Regions from separate parts of the Paenibacillus sp. EC2-1 genome, predicted to be linked through region 2. Evidence: predicted binding sites of a transcription regulator. Region 2 holds the regulator's gene; each other region holds the start of a gene.
What was found. Region 2 encodes Rex, which represses fermentation and respiration genes when NADH is low (regulators of the CRP and FNR family bind a similar motif). Its sites were predicted from a motif close to TTGTGAAATATTTCACAA; they were not measured.
Positions count from the first base shown of each region.

Region 1: a site for Rex is predicted at 4,902-4,919, ahead of qoxA (cytochrome aa3 quinol oxidase subunit II). Genes of this name have one in related genera too.
Region 3: a site for Rex is predicted at 3,797-3,814, ahead of ACK8P5_RS23775 (TorD/DmsD family molecular chaperone). Genes of this name have one in related genera too.
Region 4: a site for Rex is predicted at 1,596-1,613, ahead of nirB (nitrite reductase large subunit NirB). Genes of this name have one in related genera too.

Region 1 covers NZ_CP186006.1:2,756,781-2,764,494, forward strand. Annotated here, with positions in the region: gene ACK8P5_RS13020 (ATP-binding cassette domain-containing protein) at 1-328, opposite strand, end outside; gene ACK8P5_RS13025 (hypothetical protein) at 611-1,204, shown strand; gene ACK8P5_RS13030 (NUDIX hydrolase) at 1,326-1,838, opposite strand; gene ACK8P5_RS13035 (AAA family ATPase) at 1,860-2,390, opposite strand; gene ACK8P5_RS13040 (GNAT family N-acetyltransferase) at 2,417-2,911, opposite strand; gene ACK8P5_RS13045 (GNAT family N-acetyltransferase) at 2,961-3,521, opposite strand; gene ACK8P5_RS13050 (AAA family ATPase) at 3,551-4,150, opposite strand; gene ACK8P5_RS13055 (hypothetical protein) at 4,347-4,646, opposite strand; gene qoxA (cytochrome aa3 quinol oxidase subunit II) at 5,143-6,126, shown strand; gene qoxB (cytochrome aa3 quinol oxidase subunit I) at 6,196-7,714, shown strand, end outside.
Region 2 covers NZ_CP186006.1:2,157,960-2,165,673, reverse strand. Annotated here, with positions in the region: gene ACK8P5_RS10275 (DUF5590 domain-containing protein) at 1-264, opposite strand, end outside; gene ACK8P5_RS10270 (amidohydrolase) at 380-1,681, opposite strand; gene ACK8P5_RS10265 (redox-sensing transcriptional repressor Rex) at 1,668-2,321, opposite strand; gene dinG (ATP-dependent DNA helicase DinG) at 2,358-5,216, opposite strand; gene ACK8P5_RS10255 (tetratricopeptide repeat protein) at 5,360-5,992, opposite strand; gene panD (aspartate 1-decarboxylase) at 6,111-6,494, opposite strand; gene panC (pantoate--beta-alanine ligase) at 6,487-7,377, opposite strand; gene panB (3-methyl-2-oxobutanoate hydroxymethyltransferase) at 7,374-7,714, opposite strand, start outside.
Region 3 covers NZ_CP186006.1:5,048,659-5,056,372, reverse strand. Annotated here, with positions in the region: gene ACK8P5_RS23795 (glutamine--tRNA ligase/YqeY domain fusion protein) at 1-46, shown strand, start outside; gene ACK8P5_RS23790 (MFS transporter) at 135-1,373, opposite strand; gene mobA (molybdenum cofactor guanylyltransferase) at 1,598-2,338, shown strand; gene moaA (GTP 3',8-cyclase MoaA) at 2,451-3,464, opposite strand; gene ACK8P5_RS23775 (TorD/DmsD family molecular chaperone) at 3,846-4,547, shown strand; gene ACK8P5_RS23770 (efflux RND transporter permease subunit) at 4,656-7,714, opposite strand, start outside.
Region 4 covers NZ_CP186006.1:1,986,869-1,994,582, reverse strand. Annotated here, with positions in the region: gene nirB (nitrite reductase large subunit NirB) at 1-1,429, opposite strand, end outside; gene ACK8P5_RS09345 (hypothetical protein) at 1,672-2,403, opposite strand; gene ACK8P5_RS09340 (winged helix-turn-helix transcriptional regulator) at 2,555-2,872, opposite strand; gene ACK8P5_RS09335 (ThuA domain-containing protein) at 3,179-3,907, opposite strand; gene ACK8P5_RS09330 (sugar phosphate isomerase/epimerase family protein) at 3,954-4,922, opposite strand; gene ACK8P5_RS09325 (Gfo/Idh/MocA family protein) at 4,975-6,060, opposite strand; gene ACK8P5_RS09320 (AraC family transcriptional regulator) at 6,408-7,226, shown strand; gene ACK8P5_RS09315 (hypothetical protein) at 7,308-7,634, opposite strand.

The DNA of each region.
Region 1 (7,714 bases), 600 kb from region 2:
CATGGATACCTTTCATCGCAGCTGCATAGTTTATAAACTCTTCGGCACTAAGCTTCCCGGGTACATGAACCCGCTGAGGTAAATAACCTAATATTTTACGAATATGATAGGTTCCGTCTCCTTGTAAAGGATACCCGTATACAGAAGCTGTTCCGTGACTTGGTTTCTCAACCGTGGCAAGTAGGTTCATGAAGGTTGATTTCCCCGCTCCATTTGGACCAAGTATTCCTATAACACCTTCGTTAATTTCAAGCTCAAGCGGATTCAGTGCATTCTTTTTCCTATAGGTTTTGGATAAACCTCGTATTTGTATTGTGACTTTATTCATTTCACGCACTCCCCCTTTCTTTCTCAGCCCTAACACGAAGTAGTTTGAGAAAAGGTTCCCTAGGTTTTCACATTTTTAGTTGGATTGCGGTTATATTATCGTCATTCCAGTCAAAACTGTGACTAACAAGCGACAGAAGCGTTTCTTTTGACTCGAGAAATATAGAATGATAAGCTAACGATTCTGCTCTCATGCATAAGATAATTCAGTAAGTTACAATGTAAATCACTACATTTGGAAGAGAGGCTATTCATGACACAAACATCAAGAAGGACACCAAGAATGGAGCGTTTTAATACCATACTTGAATTGGCTCTATACGTCATTTGCAGTGGATCGTTCGTTTACTTTGCCTTTAAGGGCATGTATGCTAAATGCTTTCAAGCGGTATTAATCATTACGGTTCTATTGTTGTTACGAGGACTTGTGAAATGGACGAAGACAAAACTTCCCCCAGCGCTTCGATTCTCCATACTACTGTTCATCACGATTGCAATGCTCCTGGCTAATTTATTTAATATGTACGGCGTTATCCCTAAATTGGATAAGATTGAGCATCTGCTGTCCGGAGTTATCCTTGTTTTCGTTGGCCTGCTTGTGCTGGGCAAAATCATAAGACGACTAGGTATGACCGAGATTGCACCACGTATAGCGATCTGGTTCGCCCTGTTCTTCTCCATTGCGATGGCAGGGTGCTGGGAAATATACGAATTCACTGTGGATCATCTATTTGGACTCGTTTCACAAAATGGAAGCTTAGATGATACGATGTGGGACATTATCTGCGGAACGATTGGTGCAGTGGGAGCAGCATTATATCTAGCTTTTAAAGCAAAAAGATCCCCTCAATCGCTTATTGCAGAAGAGGATCTATAATGAAGGAACTATTTATAATACGATGAAGTCGAGATGACAACATGAACTGTAAGAGGCCACCTCAGGAAATGATTCCTTGAAAGTGGCCTTTTCTTGTAGATTTACACTTACGTTACAACGCTTATTCCCCATCCTTCAAATACCCTCTTAGCATTAATTGCAATACTGCATAAATCAGTTCCGAATCTTGAATTTCATTACTTCGAATCTGACGGATACAATCCTGAATATCTATGTATACAATTTCGATGTTCTCATACACTTCCAGTCTTTGATCCGATGAGCTTACAACATCTACCGTGTAATAGACATGTGCAATTTCATTACAACGCCATGAAGCGGGATACAACTTCCCAAGGTACTCTAAAGTTCCACACTGCAAGCCCGTTTCCTCGAACAATTCCCGTCGTGCAGCCGCTTCTAGATCTTCTCCCGCTTCTACACCGCCGCCTGGCAACTGTGTAACATAACAACCTACAGCTTTTCTATATTGCCGAATCAGAATGAACTGGTTATCTTTCCTAGCTAGCACGACAACGGATTCTGGATGATCCTTGGAAAAATACACCTTGCCATATGCATCTTCATATATCATAATCCCGTTTTTACGAAAAAAAACATTTTCTTCTCCCATAAATACCCCTCGCAAATGGATTTAACGTAAGATGAACCGACTATTATGACAAATTTCTTCTATTATTACATCAATTTGCTGTGCAGATAAATGACCTGTATGTAGTATATGTCGTGCATCCTTGGTAGCTTCTTTAAATTCATGCAACAAAATGATACTTCGTTCCCCCATCTGCTCATCTATTGGTCGCAGTCGATCACGGTTAACCAGTGTTTCCTCATCCGCTAATAAAATGACATATACGATCCGAGCAGCTTGTTCCTTCAGCTCCTCTGCTAACCATTCAGCTTCACTTGGAAAAGTTACATAATCAATGACAACATCATAATCAGCGTTGAGCAAATTATGAGCGAGGCTGGCGATATTCACCCAGGTGAGCCGGTTTGTTTTCTCACATAACCAAGGTTTCCCCCTGCCTACAATAGGAAGATGACTTATGTTATCGCCTGAAATATATGAACTTCGTTCCAGTGAATGAACTAGCTTTTTCGAGGTGGTCGACTTCCCAACACCCGCTGGTCCTGAAATGATATAAACGGTTCTTTGCTTCATAAGATCACTCCAATATTGAAAGTCTCTTACCTTCCAGCTACAAATGCTTGCGTTTTGTCACCTTGTTCATCGTGCTCTGTATATTGACCTCTTGCATATTCTGAAATAACCTTATTCCAGAAATGTTGCGCAGGGATATTCGTCTTAAGTTGGAATACTTCCCACGGACTTGAATGAAGATCAAACAACGCGATCGCCGCGAGCTTCCCAACTCCTTGGCGACGATACTTCTTCATTACAAAAAACTCTGCCATAGAGAAAAAGGTCTTCTCTGCCGTTTGAATCTTCCTAACCAGAGCAAATCCGGCATGCTTCCCATTGACTTTAAAAAGATAAGGAAATCGAAAGTCTGGCTCGGTCCAGTAATCATTTAAGTAAGGATAAGGAGCGTAGAGACCGTCTTCCTCGATATCCATATCCATATATTCTGAAAAGTCATAAGCGTAAAAATGCATTAGATTACTTATCGTTTCTTTTTCATTTACAGGAGCTGCATATACTTCAACATGGTTTAGGTTCATCCGAAATCACCTCCTCACTTCCAGAATTGCGTGACTTATTGTGAGATGTCTACTTGTATTCTTCTCCACGCACTTTAGAGTAGATCATTAGATTAATAAGATGCCCGTATTCATCTCGTCTCCAATTCCGAAGTGTACCTTCATAAGTGAATCCCGTCCGCTCCGCAACGTTCTTACTTCGAATATTCCTTGAGTCGACTCGAATCTCAAGTCGGTTTGCTCCTAGAATCGTGATCGCATAATTCGAAATGCCATCAACTGCCTCGCTAATAAGCCCTTTACCTGAACACGAACTACGAATCCAGTAACCAATTTCAAAACGTCTTGCCTTCCAATCGATGCGGTGAAGTCCGCTGCTTCCGACGAAAGCACCTGTCTTCTTGTCAAATAAATGGAGTACCAGATCTGTCCGCTCGAGAAAACTCACTCTAGCTTTTCGCACATAAGACTCCGATTCATGTACCGACGGTACGTTCATTGCAAAGGGCAGCCATTTACGGAGATCCGAAGCACTCTCTTTAATCGCATCATTAATAACTGCTCCATCACCCCATAATGGAGCTCGTATGAGCAAACGCTCTGTTTCAAAACTTTCGGGAAATTCAAGCATTATTGGATTCAGTCCAAACCCCTCCTATACTAATGATCAAACAAACGCATTTGTTTTAATTGTGTAATTAGTCGATCTACTGTCTTGCGAGGTTTTGATCGATGATCGGGAAGCAGATGCACACCTGACAATGAACCAATCTGTTCTACTACATCTTCAATGCCCGTTCGGTCTGTATTGAGATGATGCTGAAATACTTCATGTGACAAGCCTTCAATGCAGCGATTGATTTGCTGTGCTGGCCAGGAGTCTGCACGATCTCCTCGTTTCTTTAGTCTGTGAAGAAGCACCTCTCTGGAAGCACCTAATGTAAAATGGTGAACAATGATGTCATCTCGTCTCAATCTACCGACAATTTCATCAAAGTATTGAAGACTCGTAATGGTCATCGGCACAATGATAATGCTTGAGGATGTCTCATTTATGTAGCGCAACATTGAATAGTTAAACTCTCTCCACATCGGATAATCCTGAAAATCACCATGTTTACTATCACTCGGTAAGTTCTTACGAATATAATAACCAGCATTTTCAGGATCATAGACATAAGAATTCGGTAAACGGCGATGTATCTCGTAAGATGTCTGGCTCTTGCCCGATCCAAATGCACCGTTAACCCATATAATCATAGATTGTCACTCCTTCTACAAATCTTAAACCTATCCTTTCGTCAAGGACAGCTTATAATCCTATTAGACCGAATTATTCTCTGTTCATACGTGCATTCACATAAAAAGGAGATCTATTATCACAGCTTCTACGCTGCAATAATAGATCTACACGTGAAAAAGACAACAGAAGTCCTACCTCAATGCGTATAACTTATTATATCGTAGGAATCGCATCTTCAAATGAAGAAATGAGAAGTCCGCCAAATGCGGCACCTTCTGCAGATGAAGAAAGTTCGACTTTTGTTAAAAGCTCTACAGATAAGCTACGGCTATTGAATCCAGAAATCGTGTACGTAGCATCTTCTGCTTCCGCACTTGAAACAATAAGCTCCACTGGATGTGGGGAGAGGTTTAGAATGTTGATGGTCGCGTTTTTTCCAGTAGACATATCCTCATAATACGTCTTGGTTTCTCCCGCAGGCAGATAAAATAATTCAGGAATGATAAAAGCCATAATAGCAACCTCCTCTCGCTTTTGAGATAATACATAGTATTCCTCAAATCTAGTTGTGCAACGGTAGATGTCATTGCTTAACACTATTTTTATTGGAGGTTGCAAAGCTTTAAATTCAGATAATCATAGGCTCAAAAGTATTTTATGGCAAACATCCCCTTTGATTCCTTCAATTACATGAAACCCTGTAAACTCTTACACCACAAGGAATTTCAGGCTTTTCAAGCTCTGAAATTGTGACGAATCTGGTAACTATCGTGAATATTTGAACAAAGTTTGAACTCCCCGAAAACCGCAGTATTACAGTGATTTCTCTCACAACGCCCCCTCTTTGTAACAATTTGAACACAGAATGTTACATACTTCGTCATGATTAATACATTTAATGGCAATAAGTGAAATAAATGCTTTTTGCAAACTGTGAAAATTATTCTTAGTATAGATTAAGGAAAGAAACAACCACCAGATGAACAAGTATGAAAGAAAGGGGTACACCATGAAAAAACGAGGGCCGTTATTTGCATTGTTCTTGAGCTTTACATTGCTTTTATCGGGATGCAGCTCACTTACAGTTTTAGATCCTAAAGGACCTGCTGCAAGAACCCTATCTGAGACCATCATATTTTCCATTCTTATGATGCTTGGGGTTTTGGCGGTAGTATACACACTGTATATCTTTATCCTGGTTAAATATCGGGCTAAGAAGTCTAACGAAGGATACGTGCCACCTCACGAAGAGGGAAGTAAGTGGCTGGAGATCACTTGGATCGCCATTCCTATTATTATTGTAGCTATTCTGTCTGTAGTGACCGTTAAGACTACGGTTGCTGTCGAGAAGGTTCCAGCTGGTTATGAGGAGCAAAAGCCACTTGTAATTTATGCTGCTACATCAAACTGGAAATGGCATTTTAGTTATCCGGAGGAAGGAATCGAAACCGTTAACTATGTAAACATTCCTACGCACCGTCCTATTGAGTTCCGCATTTATTCATTCGGACCGATCACAAGCCTTTGGATTCCTCAATTGGCTGGACAAAAGTATGGTATGAGTGACATGGTCAACAAACTTAATTTGGTAGCAGATGTTCCTGGATCTTACCTAGGTAAAAACTCAAACTTTAGTGGTGAAGGATTCGCTCACATGGAGTTCGAAACACTGGCTATGCCAGCTGCTGATTTTGATGAATGGGTAAACGACGTGAAGGAAACTGCACCAAAGCTTACGGAAGCTGACTTTAAAAAGCTTCTTGATACGAAATTCGTAGGCAGAATGTCTTTCTCGAATAACCACTTATCATTTAGCCCTGCACCAGAAGAAGGGCATCATGGAAATATGGATCATCAAGACAACAAGACTGAACATCCTGATCCAGCAACAAAAGATGAGGCTGAGTTCGATACAGAACCAAATGTTGATCCGAACAAGCCTATGCCGGAATCCCCGGCTGAAGACAACTCAACAAACCATGAAGGACATTAATGATATGGAGGGTTACTCCCTCCTGCCTTTGACATGTACTTCGGACATCCAGAAAGGAGTTAAGCCCTTATGAAATGGGACGAATTTTTCGTTACCGGCGAACCGATGATCTATGGCGCCATGGCAAGTATCGTACTTGCAACGCTCGCAATTATCGTAGGTTTGACCTACTTTAAAAAATGGGGATATTTGTGGCGTGAATGGTTGACTACGGTAGATCATAAGAAGATAGGTGTTATGTATATCATAGCAGCCTTGATTATGCTCTTCCGCGGTGGCGTTGACGCTATCATGATGCGTGCCCAAACGGCAGCACCGGAATTAAAATTCCTAGATGCTCAACACTATAATGAAATTTTCACTACGCACGGCTTAATTATGATTCTATTTATGGCCATGCCGTTTATCTTCGGTCTGATGAACGTTATCATTCCACTCCAGATCGGTGCGCGTGACGTAGCTTTCCCACGTCTGAACGCAATCAGTTTCTGGTTATTCTTCTTCGGAGCTATGCTCTTGAACATTTCATTTGTCATCGGAGGATCGCCGGATTCCGGTTGGACATCCTACTTCCCGCTGGCAAGTAATGAGTTCAGCCATACAGTAGGTAATAACTATTACTCCCTTGCCCTCCAAATTTCAGGGATCGGGACACTGCTTACAGGCTTGAACTTTATCGTTACCATCCTTAAAATGCGTGCGCCAGGTATGACGCTCATGAAAATGCCGATGTTTACCTGGTCTGTACTAATTACCTGTGTCATCATTATCTTTGCTTTCCCAGTTCTTACGATTGCATTGCTTCTGATGATGTTTGACAGACTATTCGGTTCCCAGTTCTTTACGATGGCGAATGGCGGTATGGATATGCTATGGGCCAACCTGTTCTGGGTTTGGGGACATCCTGAGGTATATATCGTTATCTTGCCTGCATTTGGTATCTTCAGTGAGATCATCTCAACTTTCTCGAAGAAGAACCTTTATGGATATACATCGATGGTGTTGAGTATGGCCGTTATTTCAGCTCTGTCCTTCCTCGTCTGGGCTCACCACTTCTATACGATGGGTCAAGGCGCTATGGTTAACGGATTCTTCTCCATCACAACGATGGCGATCGCCGTTCCGACCGGGGTCAAGATATTTAACTGGCTATTTACGATGCGAAAAGGCCGAATAACCTTTACAACACCAATGCTTTATTCACTAGCATTTATTCCGATTTTCACAATCGGTGGTGTAACAGGTGTTATGCTTGCGATGGCAAGTGCTGACTATCAGTATCACAACACAATGTTCCTGGTAGCTCACTTCCACTACGTTCTGATTCCTGGTACTGTATTTGCGGTAATCGCCGGTTTCCACTATTGGTTCCCGAAAGTATTCGGATTCAGACTTAATGAACGTCTTGGTAAAACCGCATTCTGGTTTATCGCAGTTTCATTTAACGTCACTTTCTTCCCACTGTTCTTCTTGGGTCTGAAAGGTATGACACGTCGTACGTACACTTATTCTGCAGAAACTGGATTCGGACCACTCAACATGCTTTCCATGGTGGGTGCAATCGGATTAACGATTGGTTTCATTCTGC
Region 2 (7,714 bases):
GATCTGAGCTCTTATCTGCGCTTCAGACTTACCATCACTTAATAATTCTGTATGAACCGTGTCGGCTCCTCCGAATGGTTTATGCTCTTCTGTAAACTTAACCCATACAATAATGTCTTTGTTATCAACATTTTGACCTGTAATAACCCAATACAAACTATCCTTGTCCCAGACTGATTTATAAGTTTTATCCCTCTTAATCAGTCCACCATGTTCTTGAGCTGCTATAATAGCCGCATTTTCTTCTTTCCAAACATCAGACATGACATAAGAATAATAAATTTGACAAGCCAATAATATGAGCAGAATTCCAGAAACGCTGGAGAGTATCCACTTTGTTTTTTTCTTCAATCGGCGTTCCTCGCTCCCTTGTTATTCCCTAAAGGGTTAACAGCCGTTCGAACGCACTTTGGGCTTCACGGCGAATCTTCTCTTCATCGAGCGTTAAACAATTACCATTCTTGACGATCTGTTTACCATCGACCCATACATGTTCCACATCCTTCGCACTTGCTGAATAGACGGCATGTGATATGAAATCCGTGTGTGGTAAGAAATGGGCTTGATCCGTATTCAACGCAATAAAATCTGCTTTCATTCCTGGAGCGAGCGTACCAATTTCATCTAAGAATAGAGATTTAGCTCCATAGATGGTACCCATACGAAGTGCTTCCGATGCAGGCACTGCTGTCGGATCACCCGTAACACCTTTATGGATGAGAGCTGCTAAGCGCATTTCCTCGAACATATCCAGGTTGTTATTGCTAGCGGGACCATCTGTTCCTAAAGATACCGTAACGCCTGCTTTAAGAAGCTCTGGCACCCTCGCTACACCGCTCGCCAGTTTAAGATTACTCCCTGGGTTATGAGATACAGCAACCTTATGAGTTGCCAAAATTTCGATCTCTTCATCCGTTAAATGAACTCCATGAGCTACTAAAGTCGGTCTGGAGAATACACCTAGCTTTTGTAAATGAGCTACGGGTCTCAGACCATAATCCTGAACATTCTGCTGTACTTCTGCAGCGGTTTCGGACATATGTGTATGCAGTGGCAGATCCAGATCGTGTGCAACCTGAACAAACTTCTCAATGTAATCTGGAGGGCAAGTATATGGAGCATGTGGTGATATCATCGTTGTTATACGGCCGTCTGCTTTTCCATGCCAATCCTTGGCGAAAGCTGTAGCCTCATCCAATTTATGCTTCTGAACCTCTGGCGAACATAGTCCAATGACACCACGGGTTAACACACCACGCATGCCTGATTGTTCTGTTACTGCAGCGACCTGATCCATATGGTCGTACATATCCAGGAACGTTGTTGTGCCACCTTTTAGCATTTCAACTAGCGAAAGGGAAGAACCCCAATATACATCATTCGCTGTGAATTTAGCTTCCATTGGCCACATTTTCTCCTGCAGCCATACCTGAAGTGCGAGGTCATCTCCATATCCACGGAGAAGTGACATCGCTGTATGTCCATGTGTATTGATTAAACCGGGCATAAAGAAAAGATGCGTACCATCAATGATTTCAATATCGGCCTCGACCTGCGGTTCTTCTTCGCCAAGGTAAGTTATACGATCATTCTCGACGACCATATATCCACGCAGAATAGATTTCTCTTCCTGGAGGACAGCAAAGGTACCATTTTTGATCATCCACTTATGATTCGTCATGTTCGGCATCTTCCTTTCCATTAACTAAGTAATAGGCCAAACTTTGAAGGTCTGTCGTGAAATCCGCCGTATGGATGCGAATTTGTGGTGGAGCTTTCAGAATCGTTGGAGCAAAATTGAGAATCGCTTCAATCCCCGCTGATATCAAACTATCTGCTACAGCTTGCGCCTCGACATCGGGCACTGTAATAATACCGATCCGAATTCCCTTCTCCTTAATCGTTGAAGTCAATTCTTCCATAGGCTGAACCACAATATTGTTAATGGATGTACCCACTTTCGGAGTATATGCATCGAATATAGCAACAATCTTCATGTTATCTTTCAAGAACGCGTTGTAGTTAGACAAGGCATGACCAAGATTACCTGCACCAACAAGCACTACATTAATCTGCTGATCAAGCTTCAATATATGGCGGATTTTTTCAATCAGGTATGTGACATCATAGCCAATTCCCTTTCTACCGAAATCTCCAAAATATGCAAGATCCTTGCGAATCTGTGCTGGGTTCAAGTCTAGTTTTTGTCCTAACTCTTGCGAGGACACGGTTGCTACCTCCCGAACATGAAGTTCGTTTAGGTAACGTAAGTAAACGGGCAGTCTGCGTACTACGGCCTCCGAAATTTTTTCCGATTTCATGCATGCTCCCCCTAATAATAAACTCAAAATAATATTCTAATGTTCCTGTTCCTTCCCCATCCACTCCGTGATCCGAGAAACCATTTGCTCTGTTGGCATATGCTCCATCTTCGGTCCAGGTAGTGAATACAAGAAGTGCTTACCATAGTATGATTCAATTACACGGGTATCATATACAATGACGATTCCTTTATCTTGTGCTGTTCTTACAAGGCGTCCGAAGCCTTGTTTAAAGCGAATAACAGCCTGTGGCACAGATAACTTCATGAATGGATTCTTCTTTTGTTGCTGAAGTAATTCACTCTTCGCCTCAACAAGCGGATGATTTGGCGGTTGAAATGGCAAACGGACAATAGCAAGGCACGTTAGAGCCTCCCCTGGAATATCAACACCTTCCCAGAACGAACTAGTTCCCAAAAGAACGGAAGCACTGCTATCCTGAAACCTGCGAATCAGCTTCGTTCGACTCGTTCCATCCATGCCTTGTCCAAGAACAGCGATGTCACTAGATGACAAGGCTTCTTTCAAAGGCTCATATACCTGACGAAGCATACGGTAAGAGGTGAATAGCACTAACATGCGCCCCCGCGTCACCATGGCCGTATCTGACAGAGATTGGACCAAAGTATTTACGAACAAAGGATCTCCGACGGTTCCCTTTACGCTCGGAAAGTCTCTCGGAATTAACAATAATGCCTGCTCCCGGTAATTAAAAGGAGAAGGAAGTTGAACGGTGTTTAATCGTCCCTGTTCCGAAGCTTCTTGAAGTCCCAAGTTATCAATCATATACTGAAACGATTTATCTACAGATAGGGTAGCAGACGTTAGGATCACACTCTGTTTCTTATCAAAAAACAATTCCTTCAGCTGACTACTTACATCAACAGGCACCGCGTACATCTGCAAAGATTTGCTGCGGAAATTCCCATTGGCCTCCATCCAGTAAACAATACCGTCATCATTCAATGTCATAAAAAATTTCAAATTCTCACGATGGGAAGCCAAATCCTTAAAGAGCCCATTAATATCTGTAATCAAACTATCTGCACTATAATCATCCAGTTCTTCTCGAATCTCAGAAGTGAGCCGATCACCCTGACGAACCACTTCACCTAAGGTTACATATATTTGATTCTCAAGTTCTGTTAAGCTAACCCAATCCTTAGGTTTCTTAGAGGGCGATAGACGAAGTGTAAATTGCCCCACCTCACCTGAAGCATCTCCACGCTCAGGTAAAAGACCAAAAAGGAGATCATTTAGGCGATCCCAACTCTCCTTAACCGTTAGAAGATCAGGATAGATCCGATCAATGACTAATGTCCAATCCCCTGCCTTCTCATGTGCTGAGGTTTGAAGCAGTTGACGCAGTGCTGGCAGCTGTCCATTACGGCTATCCTTATATAGGCGAGTCAGCGTATGAACCACAGTGAAATACTTCAAGTTAAGCCCTAGATGCTTACCTGCCACATCCTCTAAATGATGTGCTTCATCGATGACAAGCCGTTCATAGGCTGGCAAGAGCTGATGATTCGCCTTCACATCGGTGAACAATTTCGAATGATTCGTGATGACTACATCTGCAATTCCTGCTTCGTGTTTCGCACGATGGTAGAAGCATTTACGGAACCACGGGCAGGCACGGCCTAAACAAGAGTCCGATTCACTTGCAACCGTCTCCCAGTAATCTCCACCCCGACCTCCAAGGTTAAGCTCTTCATCATCCCCTGTCTCTGTCTGTGCTAACCAGACAATCATCTGAGCAGATGTAATGATATCTTCTTTAGGTGTATTAAAATCTCTTCTGTTTATTTTATGTTCAAATTTTCTCAAACACAAATAATGCTGTCTTCCTTTGAAGACGGCGGCTTTAAACGGAAACGGTATTACCTTTGTCATTAATGGAATATCCCGTTCACGAAGCTGTTCTTGAAGGTTAATGGTATGTGTACTGACCATGACCTTCTGTTCTTGTTTCACACTCTGATATATGGAAGGGAGCAAATATCCTAATGATTTGCCCGTCCCTGTCCCCGCCTCAATCAGAAGATGCTTATCTTCTTCTAAAGCAGTCATGACTTCCTCGAACATAATGTCCTGAGCGTCACGGCTTTCATATTGAGGAAGCGTCTCTCTAAGATTGTCGCGTACTTGAGACATGTATTCATCAAAAGAAACATCTGCAAGCGGATTGTTCTCATTCTCAGCCCGTGGAGGCGCCATCTCCGTCCAATCCTCTATATTCAGAGCAAACTGGCGGAAGTATGTGAAGTTATCTGGTTCCTGAAGGGCTTGATTCTCTAAATTCACTCGCATTCCGTCAAAGAACCAACCTAGGTCACTGTCTTCATCTGCAAAAAGATCACTAAGTCGTTGAATCGTGATGAGCGGTAACTGATCAAGCTCTTCAAGACACTTCAAGAGCGCATATGCGGTAGCCAGTGCATCACTGTCTGCTTGGTGTGGCCGATCATGCTCAAAGCCAAAGTGGGATGATACCATCCCAAGCTGATACGATGTTAGTGATGGGAAACAAATTTTCAAAAAGTGTATCGTATCAAGAATCCGTCCGCTAAAAGGCAAATAGCCACAGCGGTCGAGTGCATTTTGTAAAAAATTAAAGTCAAAGGCCACATTATGACCCACAAGTACAACATCATCGAGCATTGGTACCAGTTCCATCATCATTTCCTCTAGTGAAGGCGCATCTGCTACATCACTGTCCGAAATACCTGTTAAACCTGTAATAAACGGTGGAATCGGAATCCCGGGATTGACATAAGAGCCGTAAACTCGGGAAATACTGCGATCTTCATCGATGATGGCCAGCCCCACTTGAATGATTTCATCGGCTGACTGGTTGCCCGTGGTTTCAAAATCCAATACGGCAAATTTCATGTTCGTATAAATCCCTTTCCTTCCAGTCTAAATAACAGCATAACAGAAGTCACGCCTTTTGAACATTATAGACATAAAAAAGACGATGCCGCAGACTCGACATAAGAACACCGAGTGGGCATCGTTTTTGCACAGACTCCTATTCATAACAGCGATATCAATTGACTTCCGTATTGCAGCTGACCACGGTTTTTGTGGCAAACTTCCAGGTTATTGAGTGGATCGGGAAGCGTAGGATCACTTTGAATAGCTAGTGTAAAATAATCCCGTGCATTCTCTGTCCTTCCGTTAATAACCTGAATACAACCCAGTGCATTATAGATCATAGCTTGCAGAAACCTTTTATCGTCTGCGAGTGGCAGAATCGACATTAGATAATCTGAAGCTTCTACCGTTTCACCCAAGTGCAGATGAGCCATCGCTTTATATAATCGGATCAGTAAACTCTCGGGGTAAACGGATGCAGCTACAGCAAACTGGGTAATTGCGGGCCTAAACATCAGCAACTTGTAGTAACCTTGACCGCGAATAAAGCTATCGAGCTGCAATTCAGGTGATTCAGTTGGCGGAAAAACCGGAGTTGTAGCTGCACTTTCACGGAATAAAGCCATTTTCTCTTCAAAATGAAGCCATTCGTCAATGATACCTTCGCTCATGCTCTTCAGCAAGTTCCAGTTATGAGCCAGCGCCTGTTTCTTGGGACCGTGTGCGGAAGGGTAATGCTTCACAATTTCATCTAACATGTTGTTCATTTCGTCGAATACATGCTGAAACATGGATTGCATCCCACCCCTAGCAGAAAAATGAGATCAGTGCGTCGTGCATGAGTTCATTTTTTGTTAAAGCGGACTTTTTCATTCTCGAAACAAGCGCTACATTTTGGAGTGCAGTTCTTTATCGAATCGTTGCATGAATCTCACGATGCTCGGTAATAATCGGTTTGTTAGCACCATCTACAATAACTACAGTTGGTTGATGGTTCTCATATTCTTCTTTGGACATCATGGCATAAGAAATAATAATTACATTATCACCTGGCTGAACAAGTCTTGCTGCCGCTCCATTCAGACAGATAACACCACTGCCGCGTTCTCCTGTAATAACATAAGTTTCAAGACGCGCTCCATTGTTATTGTTTACAATCTGAACCTTTTCATTCTCAAGGAGATCTGCTGCATCCATTAGGTCCTCGTCAATCGTAATGCTACCAACATAATTCAAATTAGCTTCCGTAACAGTTGCACGGTGGATCTTGGATTTCATCATTGTTCTAAACATGAGAAATACCCTCTTTCGCTTGGAATAATGCATTATCAATTAGTCTCGTCTTACCAAAACGTACCGCCAGCGCCATTATTGTCGTACTCCCCGAATCCGCAAGCCTTGTCTCATTCTCCACTGGGGTCAATTCTGGAAAAGAAAGGACCTCAGCATAGTCGATTACCGCAATGGACGATTCAGATATGATACGGCTTAGCAACTCACGCACTTCACCTGCTGTTTCAACGGTTCCATTCTCAAGCTGTTCCAAAGCCGTCTTCAAGGACTTCGACAGAACGAGTGCCTGTTCTCTTTCCTCTGGCTTTAGATATACGTTACGTGAACTCAATGCCAGACCGTCTTGTTCCCTTACGATCGGGCAAGGTACAATCTCAATATCCATGTTCAGATCACGAACCATCTGTTCAATCACGGCTACCTGCTGGGCATCCTTCATCCCAAAAAAAGCGAAATCAGGCTTGACAATATTAAAAAGCTTATTCACGACGGTGGTTACCCCATCGAAGTGCCCAGGTCTTGAAGCTCCACATAGAAGAGACGTCAACTCCGATACAGCTACTTTCGTTTTTGTCGGCTGTGGATACATTTCTTGCACATCTGGTATAAAGACGATGTCTACCCCATTAGATTGTGCGACAGCTAGATCACGTTCTTCATCTCGGGGATACGTTTCAAAATCTTCCCCTGGACCAAACTGAATGGGATTCACAAAAATACTGAGTACGACAGTCCCTGCCATCTCTCGTGCACGCTGCATCAAACTCCCATGCCCTTCATGGAGATAACCCATGGTTGGAACGAGTCCAACCGGGCCTGAGATCGAGCTGCGCCGGTGTTTAATTTCTGTTCGCAACTCTTCGATTGTGCGAATCACTTTCATTTTAAACTCACCTTTTCTTTTTCGTTTCCGTAAAGGGAAGTTGAAGGTTTATGCGTACTTTGGGCTTTGAACACATGCTCCTCTGCAGGAAAAGACTTTTCCTTCACTTCTTTTACATATTGTGAAATGCCTTCACGAATAATCGTGCCGACATCAGCGTACGTTTTGACGAATCTTTTGTCTCTATAAGCAGAAGTATATTTAAGAACATCATGATAGACAAGCACTTGCCCATCACAATATCGTCCAGCTCCAATACCAATTGTAGGAATGGACAGTGCCTTACTGATCTCAGCTGCCGTCTCTTCCGTAACTAGCTCAAGCACTACCGCGAAAG
Region 3 (7,714 bases), 2.6 Mb from region 2:
GGTTGTATCCTTAAAAAGCTCATTCCAGCTGCCGAAGAATTCTTAAGTAGCACGGACTCCCGCTAGAACTAGCAAGGCCCGGAAGCTCCCTTTAGAGGGAAGACTTCCGGGCCTTGTCCTATTTTACAATCTGATTAATGGGTCGAGTATGGTTCTTCCTCATAATCCTCATCCGTTTCCAGATCGGGCGTCAGGATATCTTCTTGCTTGCGAAGCATATACCACATCCATCCGAAACCAATAGCACCAACTAAGGCTAGCATCATACCCGTTCGGTACATGGTTTGAGCGCCAAAGTTCTGGAACATCCAACCCCCAGCAATACCTCCGATGACACCAGAGATGCCGCTCCAGGATAAGGTGTAGATGGCCTGTCCAGACGCGCGGTACTGCGTGGGTACAAACAGCATAGTCAACTGAGTTCCAACATAGAAGTAACCGCCAAAGGTAATGCAGTGCAGAACCTGAATAAGAGCAACCTCCATCGGTGTTGAAGCTTCAGCCATAAGCAACCAGCGGAGAGAGAAGAGAAGGCTTACCACTGTCAGACATCCAATTAACACATTGATCTTACGTTTCAAGTACCGGTCACAGAGCAGGAAGACGGCTACTTCAAATATTGAAGCGAAGAAAATAGCCAGTCCCACCATCTGTTTAGTACCCCCGAGATCAAGGATATATAGGGACATGAACGTGTTATTCATCGTATTAGGAATCGAGACAACAATACCAAGCAGGATGAACCAGATGAAATAAGGATTCAGGAACAGCTTGCTAAACCCGCGTAAATTTACGGTAGCCGAGCCCGTTGTCTTCTGAATATTCGGAAGAGACAACATGAAGACGGCTGCAATGACCAGCATAATAGAGAAAACAATGGAGATCCGTCCGGATCCTAATCGGTCAATCACAGGTCCTGCAGCAACGGCTGTTAGTGCCCAGCCAATGGAACCCCATAACCGGAATGAGCCGAATTTCTGACTTGTACCTTCGATATATCCTAGAATAAGGGTGTTCGTCTGTGAGAACATGGGTGTTTGAAAGAAATAGAATAGAATCATTGTTGAATAGATCATCGCATACGTATTCGCCTGAAAAACAAACTGTACAAGAAGTAGCGTTCCCGTCATCATAATAAGAATAACGCGCTTGATGTTCTCTGCACGATCACTCCAATACCCCCAGAAGGGGTTAGCGAACACGGAGACAAACGGGGCAATAGCCATCAGGCTACCAATCTCTACTTTGCTCATTCCGATATCTTGCAGGTATAGTTGAAAGAACCCGGTGAATATGACCATGGTTCCATATATGAAAAAGTTATATAGTTTTAGTGACTTTAATGATGGTTGATCATTGTTCATATTCCGCAAATAGGTCATTCCTTTCAAACCGAATGCAATACAGAAAAATGGCCTGAGAGCCGAATATCTTCTCTCAATGTATCACGCATTGAAAAGGGATACAAACCATCTTCTATGATATTATCCATTTAATGTTAATGTAATACAAGTGTAATATATGTACTCTTGATGGAATAGTAGTCGATTCTCATAGCAACATTTGAACCATAAAGAGCAGGGTTGGGAGGATGAAAATGGGTAGTTTTCAGATGGATTTTCATGTAACGGAAGTAGCGATAGATTTGACAGGCATCGTCCTCTCTGGTGGATCTTCGAGGCGTATGGGGAGGGATAAGGCGATGCTTCCCGTTGGCAGTGTTACTTCCATTGAACGCACGGCACTGTCTCTTAGAGCGGTATGCAGGGAAGTGCTTATCTCCATCAGCAACCCGAAGTCTTATGAATTCCTAGGATTAAGAACAGTAAGGGATATTTATATCGGCAAGGGGCCAATGGCTGGGCTGCATGCTTGTCTAAATAGATCTGAAACAGCTTGGAATATGGTTGTGGCATGTGATATGCCATTTGTGAGTGCAGAGACGATGCAGGCGCTTATTCAAATTGCGGCAGGTGATATGACCAGAGAAACCGAAGTGGAAAAGACAAGGGCGGACTTGCCCCATGATCTTAGGGATGAGGCAGTTGGACGCACTGAGCTCGACGCGGTAATACCTGTAGTTGGAGGTAAAGCACAGCCTCTCTTTGCCCTTTATCACCGGGATGTTCAGACTAGCCTTGCGAACTGTTTAAGCCGAAATGAACTGCGTATGATGGATTGGCTTGCTCAATTACATGTATTGTATGTTCCAGTGGGAGACTTGTCCCAGCGAGTAGGGAGGGAAACTACACGGGATTTATTTAACATGAATGAGCCTGAAGACTATGTTACAGCATGTAAGTGGGTGGAGGATTCTACTTCGGGTGACATTTCTTGATTCGTAGAGACCGAGTGAAACGTGCTGAACGGTAGGGAATGAAATAAGCAGCTTCGGATTTCCCGAAAGCTGCTTTGTTTACATGTCCTGGGCATGGATTGGAAATCGCTCCTTAGCCACCAATCTGCGACATACGTCGATGAGTGGGCGTGTGACTTTGGGCTTTTTTCTCGAGTGCTAGAGCCATCTCGTGGTTTTGCGGTTTATTTCCTAAGGCTTTACGGAATAATGCAGCTGTGGCTTCCGGATCATGAGCAACCCGGCGAACGTTGAACTCATCAGACCAATAGAGACAAGCCTTAATATGTCCATCTGCGGTGAGGCGAAGTCTATTGCAGGAGTCACAGAAGTGATCACTTACCGGATGGATAAGCCCGAAAGTGCCTGCCGCGCCTTCAACTCTCATATTGCGAGAGGGTCCATTACCCGCGGGACCTTGATCCTCTTGAATAGACCAACCCGCTTCGCGACAAACATCGGTTACATGGCTTAGAGGAATGTATGTTTTTCGCCATTCATCAGAAGCCTGTCCAATGGGCATATATTCAATAAAGCGGACATGAAGAGGACGCTCAAGGGTCATTGCAATAAACGCTCGAATTTCATCCTCATTAAAACCTTTCATTAAAACCATATTGAGCTTGATCGGATCGAGTCCAGCCTCATATGCAGCTTCGATGCCTTCAAGCACCTTCCGCACATCGCCACCTCGGGTAATTGAGGCATAGCGCTCTTCCTGTAATGAATCAAGGCTAATGTTGATCCGAGTAAGTCCTGCTTCTTTTAAAAGACGGGCCTTAGAAGGTAATAGAAGCCCGTTGGTTGTAAGCGAAATATCCTGAATTCCTTCAATCGCGGAGATCATAGCGACAAGAGACTCTAAATCTTTGCGAACGAGCGGTTCGCCACCCGTGAGCCGTACCTTGGACACGCCCATTGGCGCAAGGACTTTAAGTACAGCTGCAATCTCTTCATAGCTCATGATTTCGTCATGCGGCTGAAATACCATTCCTTCTTCAGGCATGCAGTACACACAGCGAAGATTACAACGGTCGGTTACCGATATTCGGATATAATCATGGATCCTTCCAAAGGAGTCCGTCAGTGGTTCAACATTTGGTTTCATCTATCGGAATCCCCTCTCCAGCTAGCATGGTCACATTGTAGCGATTGCCGAAGCGGGAGTCAATGGAGTGGACATGATAAAAGATTAAATTTTAACTTTAAAATTCGCATATAAATGCGATCCATGTGAACTCTATCACAGAAAACGTTTTCAGGTGTCTTTATACTGTAGTTACAGGAACATGAATTTCCCCTAGGAAATATGCCCTGAGTTAACAGTTAAGCCATCCTGATCGGGATGGCCGCTGTTTTCAGGATAATTTCCATAATTTTCAGAAACTTCCGGGAATCATTTTTCATTAAATCACCCATAGTTCAGTCATTTGCGATATACTGTGAAGGATATCACATCCAACAAGAGGTCACCATTAGGAGGTTCGATATGGCGATATCGTCTGTTCAAACATTGGAGGTACCTGACGTCTGTCACAGGTGGCTGGAAAATCGCGGGACGATTTATCAGCTGCTCACTGAATTTCTAGGCCACAAGCCTACACTATCTTTAGTTGCACATTGGAGTCGCAGTCATGGCATTAGTAAAGCTGCTGAGTTAACTCGTGGAGGCCGTGAACTTATGCATTATTTAAGTGGCCGCTCACCAGAGGAACTCGTGAAGATTTGCGAAAGGGAAGGTGCCGAATACCGTAGATTGCTGCAGCATTCGAAACAGCGTCCACTAGCGGAATCGCGTTATTCTCCTTACTCATGTACGGCACAGGATCTATCTGATTTCTATGCATCGGCGGGGGTCGCTTTTAAGAAAGTGAGCGGCGAACCTGACGATCACCTTGCAATTGAGCTTGAATTTATAACGGTACTGCATGATCGTATGCTGAATAGTTTGTACTCCGAAGATAGCATGATCGAGCTCATGGATATCCAGATTCGATTCTTGGAAGAACATTTACTCACCTGGATCCCTGCACTATGTAGAGAACTAAACGCTTCAACGATGAGTCCGATCTATTTATCGGTATCACGATTGCTTGCAGAGTTCCTTGAGTACGATGTGGCGATGCTTCGGACTTGGAGACAGTCTTGTCTGACGGTTAAAGAGCCGGTTCGTGAACCTGTACTCGCATAGAGACAATGATTGATACAAGCTACAATCAGGTCTAGATGTACTTCTTCATATAAGAACAAATGAAAAAAAGGACACACTTCCTATAATTCGGAGTGTGTCCTTTTTGAATTAATCTTCGATTTGCTTTTTGCGGAATTTCATGAGGAATTCGTATACCACAGGGACAACGACAAGTGTCAGCAGTGTAGAACTGATCAAACCGCCGATAACCGTAATACCGAGCCCTTTAGAAATAATACCTGCGCTGTTCTCCCATCCGAAGACGAGTGGCAGCAAGGCTCCTATAGTTGCAAGAGCAGTCATCAGGATTGGACGAAGACGTGTTGCACCTGCTTCAAGAAGCGCATCGCGAGTAGACATTCCCTCACGTTCCTTATGGATAACACGGTCTATCAGTACAATCGCGTTTGTTACAACGATACCAATCAACATCAGTACACCCATCAAAGCGGATACGTTCAGTGTTTCGCCTGTAATAAGCAAGGCGACGATTGCACCGATGACGATGAATGGTAGTGAGAACAGGATCGCGAATGGTGCAAGCGCACCTCCGAAAGTAACAACAAGAACGAAGTAAACAATCGCAATGGCTGCCAACATTGCAAGACCAAGCTGACCGAATGTTTCATTAATCTGTTCGGTTACGCCGCCGAAGGAGACAGAAACACCCTCAGGTAGTTTCATTTTATCAACTTTGGCTTGAAGATCAGCGGAAGCATTACCTACGTCTGTAGTCAGAATGTCAGCATTAATGGTAACAACCATCTTACCATCGATACGTGTGATGGAATCCGGTGAGGTACCTTTCTCCACTTTAGCGACGTCTTTAATTGGAACTTCCATGCCAAGCGGTGAGGTTACCGTCTCATTTTCAATTTCCTTGATGCTCTTATAAGTCTGATTATCAGCTTCAATGTAGACTTTATAGGATTTATTCTCAATCTTCACCTCAGTCAATACAGGACGTTCACGCATTGGACTGAGTTTCATAGCGAGTTGACCTGCTGTCAAACCGAGAGAGCTAAGCTTCTCTTGATCCGCAACTAATGTGTATTGCTCATAGGCTTCTGATAGGCTAGTTTCTGCATTTTCGAAGCTGGCTGTATCTTTCTTCGCCAGTTCTGCAATTTCATCAGCTACAGGCTTGATCTGATCGAGTGAATCACCAAAGACATTAACGGTAAGCTGGTTACCGCCCATGCCGCCCATGTCCATACTTGCCCATACACCTTCAGGAACTTCTGTCTCGAGGCCTTCGACTAAGTCTTTTTTTACATCCTCAAAGTTCTTCGTATCTGGGTCGTACATGACATAAAACAGACCGGAATTGGCTGACCCCATACCTAGTGGGTTGCTGCCTCCGATGGAGAATTGCATGCTTTGAACTCCATCTTGAGCGAGAATGTACTTCTCGGCTTTCAATGCACGTTGTTCCACATCTTCCAGACGGTCGCCTGGTTGAGGTGAATAAGTAACCATCGCATATTTATCTTCTTGATCCGGCATAAAGCTTACGCCCACGAATTTCGTGAGGAACAAGCTACCGACCAATAGCACAATAGCAGCACCAAAAGTAATCAGCTTGTGGTTCAGCGTCCATCTCAGCACATTTTGATAACCGCGAGCAAGTGAGCCTGGATTCTCTTCATGGTTCCGCTTGTTCTTAACACCTTTACGGAAAAGAGTGTGAGCAAGTGCAGGAACGAGTGTAACGGCTACGACGAGTGATGCAAGAAGAGCGAACACCATCGTCATTGCAAATGGCATGAATAGTTCGCCCACCATACCGCTAACGAGTACGAGTGGTAAGAACACGGCAATCGTGACAACTGTCGAAGACAAGATCGGTATGAACATCTCTCGAGTAGCTGCGCTAATCAGTTCTCTACCCTTCAGCTTCTCTGTAGATAATGACATCCGCCGGTAGATATTCTCAATGACAACGATGGAGTCATCGACAACCCGGCCAATAGCGACCGTCATCGCACCGAGCGACATCATGTTTAGCGTAATGTCCATCTGCTGCAGACAGAGCACAGCGATGAGAAGCGACAATGGAATCGAAATGATCGATATAATGGTTGAACGGATATTACGAAGGAAGATCATAATAATGATTACAGCGAACAAGGCACCATATACAGCCTTGAACAACATGGTATGAACGGAATCTTCGATAGGCTTACCTTGATCAAGCATGATGGTTAGATCCATGCCCGGATACAGTTCTTTTAATTCTTCTGTCTTGTCTTTCACTCGGTTAACGACATCTACGGTGTTCGCGTCATTGGCTTTTACGACTTGAACACCGATTGATTCCTTACCGTTGGTGCGGGAGATGGACTCAGCTTTTCCGACGACTTGAATGTCGGCAATTTCACTAAGCTTTACGGTCGGAATGGCTAGAGGAGCTCCTCCGTTAGGAGCACCCGCAGCATTGTCAGCTCCATTTTGTCCAGTAGCAGCCCCAGCTCCTGCTGTAGGTGCCCCGCCAACGCCTTGCGCTCCTGCTCCGCCAGCACCAGCGCCACTAGGCATAACAGGAATCGTGATATTCTTCAGATCATCAATACCGATGATGCCGCCATCGACTGCCACCGCTTTTTGTGACTCTTCCATCTCGAACAATCCGAGAGGGGCATAAAGGGCAGAGCCTTGAACGATTCCCTTAACGGTATCTTCCGTAAGGCCAAGCTCATCCATTTTCTTCTGGTCGAACTTGATACTTACTTCATTAACGAATTGACCAGAAACTTGAAGGGAAGCAACACCTTCGAGATCCTCAAGCTCAGGTACGATATCGTTCTCCGTTATGCGTGTAAGCTCATCTAGTTCAGTGCCTTCTTTGTTCGCGATACTGAGCGATACAACAGGCATCGAATTCAAACTGAACTTGGAAATTTGAGGTTTCTGTACATCATCTGGCAACTTTACCTCGTTGAGTGCTTCTCGAACGGCTGCAGTTGCGTTATCGAGATCCACGCCATAATTGAATTCAATAAATAAATTAGACGCGTTCTCCATGGAAGTCGAGGTGACTGTCTTAACCCCGTCTACGTTTCGTAGTCTGGTTTCCAGCGGTTTCGTGACATCCTGTACGACACCCTCAGGTGCAGCCCCTGGGTAAATTGCTGTAACACTTAAGAAGGGGACGTTGATATTCGGAA
Region 4 (7,714 bases), 170 kb from region 2:
AACCGTCTCCAAGGACATATTGCAAGATCTGTTCAACAACGGGTTTACATCCGCCGCACGAACGGGTTGCACCTGTACATGCTTTAATTTCATCCACAGTGGTCAGGCCTTGAAGCGTTACCGCATCCACAATGGTCTTCTTGGTTACCCCATTACATCCACAGACAATCTCTTCGTCTGCCATGTTTTCGACCGAAGCTCCTTTGTTAGTGCCTCCACCACAGCACCCTGTACCCATTACCGTACTATATATTTCATCTGTCATTATGGCTTCCTGCTTGATTAGCTTCTGCAGAGCTGCCGATTCAGTCACATCTCCGAACAAAACAGCACCAACGATCACATTGTCTTTAAGCAGAATCTTTTTATATGTTTTTTTCCATTCATCCTTAGCTACAATGACAGTGTGCTCTGGACCTTCAATAAATTCACCGGCCGAAAATACATCGACTCCACTGATTTTCAGCTTGGTCGAAACGACCGATCCTTCATATGGCATGGTGTCTACACCGCATAGATGCTTCGCAAGCACCATACCTTGTTCAAATAAGGGTGCTACGAGGCCGTAGCATACCCCTCGGTGTTCATCACATTCTCCGACAGCATACACGTTTGCCATCGATGTCTGAAGATAATCATCCACCACGATCCCACGATTAACTTCAATTCCGCTCGCCTGTGCCACGTCCACATTCGGTTTAATCCCGACAGCCATGACGACAAACCCCGCTTCTAATTCTGTTCCGTCACTAAAACGAAGCCCGGTAACTCGATCTTCACCCAATAATTCAACCGTCTGCTTGCCCATGGCAAACTTTATTCCTTGACTCTCCAGCTCTGCTTGTAGCATAGCCGATGCCTGATGATCAAGCTGACGCTCCATAAGATCATTCATCAAGTGGATGACTGTAACATCCATGCCTAAATTGACAAGCCCCTTAGCAGCTTCAAGACCCAGAAGACCACCGCCTATAACCGCAGCTTTTTTATACAACTTAGCCGCCGCAAGCATTTGGCTACAATCAGCAATGTCTCTAAAACCAACAACACCTTTTTTGTCGCTACCTGGTACGGGAAGAATGAACTGATTTGAACCTGTGGCAATGATTACTCGATCATAAGGAACCTCGAGACCATTCTCAGCCACCACTACCTTATTTTCTTCATCTATTTTCGTGACGGTTGTTCCGGTGTAAAGTGTAATATCATTTTCTTTATACCAATTCCAATCATTCAGTACGATATCATCTACCGTTTTGCTTCCCTCAAGTACATAAGATAACATAATCCGATTATAGTTCGGGTGTGGTTCGCTGCCGAACACGGTAATATTATAAGCGCCACCTAATTTAATGATTTGCTCCACCGTACTGATCCCCGCCATACCATTACCAACGACAACTAGCTTTTGTTTGTGATCTCCAGTCATGTTCTCTTCCTCCTTAAAGGCATAACCAGCCTGCTTGATATGTCTGTCAGCAAGCCGTCCTCATGTTCAGATTTGAATGTCCCGCGCTTTGAATTTCCAATATTATGCTCTATGGCAACATTATACATTTAAAATTTAATGCTTATTGTGATTATGTTCACACCAATTGTGAATACTTTCACAAAATTAATTGAAAAAGATGAAAAAAAAAGACAGTTTTCACTGTCTCATCATTATCTCATTTATACAATTAACGCTTTCAAATATGCTCGCCCACCTTGAGGGATTTTCAAATATGGACGAAGACCGGTAAAACCTTTTGAGCTTAGATCGACTCCTGTCATCCAATTGCCCGATACACTGACACCTTCTGTGGACATAACTAATGAAGGCGCTGGAACATGCTCCTGGTATAAAGGAATTCTCGTCGAAAGGGTCTTGAAATCTTTACCTCTTTCCTTCAAGGGTAAAGGACTTAAGTATGTTGGTACTAAGTAATCAGATATAGCTTCCATTTCATCGTCAGTAAAAAACGGATCATCACCCAAAAATGGATGTAGGAGCTGTATCTTCTCGAACAAAGACCAAATGACCATTTGCAGCATTCTGCCGGTTAGGCCCTTGTCGTGGAGTATAGCTGTTTCTTGGGCATCCATGATTGAACTCGAATTCGATGAATCTCCATCCATCAGCAATTCGCTGTACCTCTCGTATCCGATACACTTCCATCCTTTTGGACTCTTAACCCATTTCTGAAATATTCCACTTTCTTGATTGCTTCGGATCGAGTACATTTGATCCCTCGCATCTGACTCTATTCCAGATAGCGCATTTCTTAATGAGACGGGCAAATATTGTTCCAGAAGATTTTGAGTCTTATCAAAAATATGCTGAACTCTTAACGAAGCCCTTTCAAGCTCGGCGGCTTCCTCTTGTCCATAATGAATATGCGGTAGTTTGACCGTATCTTTCATAAAGAATCGCCTCCTTGAATGTGTTTCAGAGCTTTTTTCAAATTATACTACACAGGACAACTTGTGGTGCAAGTACTCTTGTTAAATTAGAAAAAACCCTGCCCAAAGCACTAAGCTTTGGGCGAGGGTTTCTGTGAAACATCTTATCTTTTTACTTTACCCATTGCTCAGCCCAGTTCGAAATCTGTTCCATAACGGGTTTCAGTGCTCTTCCCTTATCAGTCAACTCGTATTCAATCCGAACAGGAGTTTCAGGATAAACATGCCGGATTAAGATCCCTTCACTTTCCAAATCTTTCATTCGTTCGGACAGCATTTTGTCACTCATCGATGGAATGAAGTTTGAAATATCTTTAAAACGTTTGGGACCACTCATCAGTGTCTGAATAATCAGCCCGTTCCAGCGCTTTCCTAGGAAAGCAAATGCGGACTCAAAACGAGGACATAAGCAGAGATTCGTAACTTCCATATCATTCACCTCTTTACAGAGTCACACTACCTAGTTGTGTTTCTTCATAAAACTTACAATTAGTTAGTACATATAATAATACCATATATTCTTGGAACTGAAAACCATTGATCTGTAAATTGTTGTCTCTCTATATTATCTATCTATTATAGCGATGACTTACCGAATACAAAAGGGGGAATATTTTATAAGATTCTACTTAATATATACATTTACCCAGTTACAACCTTTTGTATGCATGAAACAGCAAAAAGAAGGTCGCCCAAATATCGCTATGGGCAACCTTCTATTCAGAACAGAATTTGACTAAACTAGAACCCGCAATGAGCGGACAGGCTGGCTATTTCCGAATACAGGCTTAACTGTAAGGGCATTTAGTGCCGCCCAACGGATACCATTCGAGATTACCTTAATGATCTCAGGATTGTAGTACGTAGGATACGTTTCATGTCCCGGACGGAAATAAAATATGTTTCCTTGTCCACGCTTGAAAGTACAACCACTCCGGAATACTTCTCCACCTTCAAAGTTACTAACAAAAATCAGCTCATCTGGTGCAGGGATGTCAAAAAACTCGCCATACATCTCTTCATGCTCCAGTATGATCTGGCTATTCACTCCAGCCATAATTGGATGAGTTGGATTCACAGACCACAGAATTTCCTGCTCTCCCGCTTCGCGCCATTTCAAATCGCAACTTGTACCCATTAGTGCTTTAAACGGCTTCGAGAAATGCCCCGAGTGCAGTACAATCAGACCCATACCTTCTTGTACCCGCTTAACAACCTTATTTACAATTACGTCCTCTACACGATCGTGAGCCATGTGACCCCACCATAGGAGCACATCTGTCGAGTTCAGAACCTCATCTGTTAAGCCGTGTTCCGGTTCATCTAAGGTTGCTGTTCGAATGTTAAACTCAGGATCGCTCAATCCATCAGCTAATACCTTATGAATTCCTTCCGGATATACCGCTTTAACCTCATCATGAATCTTCTCGTGAACGAACTCGTTCCAAATGGTAACATTCAACATATTGTTTGTTTCCCCCTATTGTATTACATGTTCAAAGTGTTGAGCCTTACACCCACCACATATCACCAAGTGGCTCTTCAATTAATACCTGCTGCAAGTTTTGAACCGCTTTAGAGAAACCTTCTTCAACGGACATTAGACCATCTTCATGCTCAATACTTACAACATAATCATAGCCTACGAGACGCAGAGCACTCATCATATCTGCCCAAGCTTTCAAATCATGTCCATAACCTACGCTGCGGAACTGCCAAGCACGATCCATCATATTCGTGTAGGATTGCATATCTGTTAGACCATATTTATTCACGTTCACGGGATCAATGACTGTATCTTTTGCATGGAAGTGATGAATTGCTCCTTCACGACCTAAAATTTGAATAGCTTGAACCGGATCAATACCTTGCCACCACATGTGACTTGGATCAAGGTTCGCTCCGATAACCTCTCCTGCAGCTTCACGCAAGCGAAGCAGCGTAGCAGGGGTATGCACTGAGAATCCACCATGAAGCTCCAGACCGATCTTCACTCCGCGATCAGCAGCATATTTCCCCCACTCGGTCCAATAAGGAATTACTTTGTTATCCCATTGCCAAGTCAAAATTTCTTGGAAATCATTAGGCCAAGGCGCTACAGGCCAGTTCGGATATTTGGCATCCTCATGATCACCAGGGCAACCGGAGAACGTATTTACGACGGGAACTTCAAGCTTTTCTGCCAGCTCTACGGTTTTTACATATGTGTCATGGAATTCCTTAGCGATCTGCTTTTGAGGATGAAGTGGGTTACCATGACAGCTTAGCGCACTAATAATTAGACCACGAGATTCAACCGCATTTTTAAAGTTCTTCAGTGCAGTTTCGTTCTCAAGTAGTTCTGCTGGATTACAGTGAGCGTTGCCAGGAAAACCACCTGTCCCAATTTCTACAGCCTTAAGACCTTTTGAAGCTACATAATCAAGTGCATCCTCCAATTTACGACCGCTTAGCAATACCATAAATACTCCGAGTTTCATACGATCCCTCCTGGTTCATTGTGTAGTAAGTATAATTAAATTTTACAATAGCTTAATCTTCAAAATAGACTGCTTTACCTGTTTTGGCAGACTCATAAATAGCTTCAAGCACCTGTGTAACCACATAGGCTTGCTCTGGTTTCACTACTGGCTCTTTATCTTCGAGAACAGCTTCGATCCAAAGTCTTGCTTCTCGATCTGCTTCATTCTCCGATGATCCACTATAAAATGCAACGCCGCCTGCACTAAGATCCACTTTGGTTTCATACAGTCTGCTCATTTTTTCACCATTGATGCGCAGACCATCCTTCATATCCGCTCCACCTTCAGTACCTGCAAGAATAGTCTTAGCTTCACCTGTCTCAACTACATTCAAAGCCCAGCTGGATTCAAGAACAATGGTAGCTCCATTGGACATCGTGATGAAACCAAAAGCCGAATCCTCTACCTTGAACTCTTTTGGATCCCAAGGACCAAATGCATTCGCTGCATTTTCACGTCCACCAAGTTTATGGAATGTAGATCCCATTACACTTTTCGGCTTGTAGTTATCCATTAGCCAGAGTGTCAAATCAAGAGCATGTGTACCGATGTCGATTAATGGTCCCCCACCTTGCTTCTCTTCATCAAGGAATACACCCCAAGTTGGGACTGCACGGCGGCGTACTGCTAATGCCTTTCCAAAATAAACATCTCCTAGCTCACCGTTCTCACACATTTCTTTCAGGTATAAGCTGTCATTACGGAAACGGTTTTGGTAGCCGATCGTCAGCTTCATGCCTGTACGTTTCGCAGCATCAAGCATGTCCTTTGCCTGGGCAGCTGTTTTTGCCATTGGCTTCTCGCACATTACATGCTTACCAGCTTCTAAAGAAGCGATGGTAATCTCGGCGTGAGAATCATTCGGCGTACATACATGAATGACATCCAGACCTCCATCTTTCAAAAGTTCACGGAAATCTGTGTATACCTTCGCGCCTTCTGCACCAAAATCTGCTGCAGCTTGTTCTGCACGCTCCGGAATAATATCACAGAACGCAACCATCTCTGCTTGCTTCTGTTTCTTCAAACTTGGCATATGTTTGCCGTTTGCGATGCCACCGCATCCGATAATTCCAATCTTTAATGTCTTAGACACTTATATTTCCTCCTTCAAGGGGTGGGTTGGGTTTAGAGAGCCTTTAGCTATCTCGTCAAGTGCAGTTACCCCAGAGCGACCAAACATATTGTTTCATTCGTAATCATGGTTAAAATGGCGCCGTTCTCGATGTCCACTATTCCCGTCATGTGTATCGGCATCTGTATTGTAATAGGCTTGACGCTAATTGCCCCCATCATTGCTCGATTATTATGGTCACTTTATGACTGTGAAGATGCCCGAGCAACTAGTATCATGGTATTCTGAAATGAATTCATTTAAAATGAATTATATGATCAAAACATGAACAATCTGGTCATTATTTTTTGTTTAAAGGGGACTCACCAATGCTTGAAGATATTTCCACACAAGTCATGGCAGCCAATTTCTCGTTTCATCGAAAACCATTCGAAATGACGATGTTAAACGGTTTTGATACCTATCTAATGCGCCTTCAAACCGATGGCCGCTGTCGCGCTCGAATCGACAATGAGTTATCACTTATCGAATCAGGTGATCTTCTCATATTCAGCCCTGGACAACCTTATGAATTGAGGATCGATGAAGAAATAAATCCACAGGGAGAATCCATTGTAGAAAGCGGAGACTATCACATTTTTTTCAAAGGACCTTGGGTAGACTCCTGGTGGCAATCACGCAGACGACCTACGCGGATTCGTATCCCACTCGATGAACGTCATATCGGACTCTTCCGTCAGGTGATCATGGAGCAGCGGCGTTTATCGAATCCTTGTCCAGAAATATCAGATTACACTGTCCGTGTACTTTGCCTTGAGGTCGATCGTTTACTTTCAGAGCAACCGTCCACTACGCCTAAACTGTATCTTGCACATCGCATGAAAAATTATATCGAAGAAAATGCCTCATCCATATTTAAACTGGAAGATGTGGCTGCACATGTTGATATTAGTGTGTCACGTGCCGTTCATCTGTTTAAAGAGGCATTCGGTACAACGATTATGCAATATACGCTGGACGTTCGCATTGATATGGCACGAGAAAGAATCATATTTAGCGGAATGTCACTTGAAGATGTGGCTGAAACATCTGGTTTTGCGAACTATACATATTTTCACCGAGTTTTCCGTTCACGATTCGGCATATCACCTAAACAATTTCGAATGGCTAGTCGAACATCCATGTAGAACTTATTCATTTGTACATATGAGCAGCACAAAGCCCCCTGAAACAGGGGGCTTTCGTGTATAGGTATGAATGATAAGAACTTATTCGTTAGGACTGGATTTGACTTGATCCCGTTGCTTAATGGCTTCGGTAACGGTCATCGCTAGATCATCATTACCGAACAAAGAGAGTACTCCCAGTAATGTCTGATCCGGAATATCTCCAGCTTCTTCTTTAGGAACAGTTAATTCAAGCACACGCGTTAAAGACTCATTCTCTACTTGATCAGGATAAGCCTTTCTGTATAATTCAGCAGGATCTATACTGTGATTTACACACCACTGTGCAAAGACGAGAATCATCATATCCTCATCTTGTCTGTAACTTTCCACAATCCGCTCTTCTACGGATTTGTCCGCAGATTCCATAAATTTCTCCTCCTCATGCTGAGGGAAGCACTGTCAGCAGCCTTCCTTCTGTCCATGAAGTCATTATACCTTTTTTATGG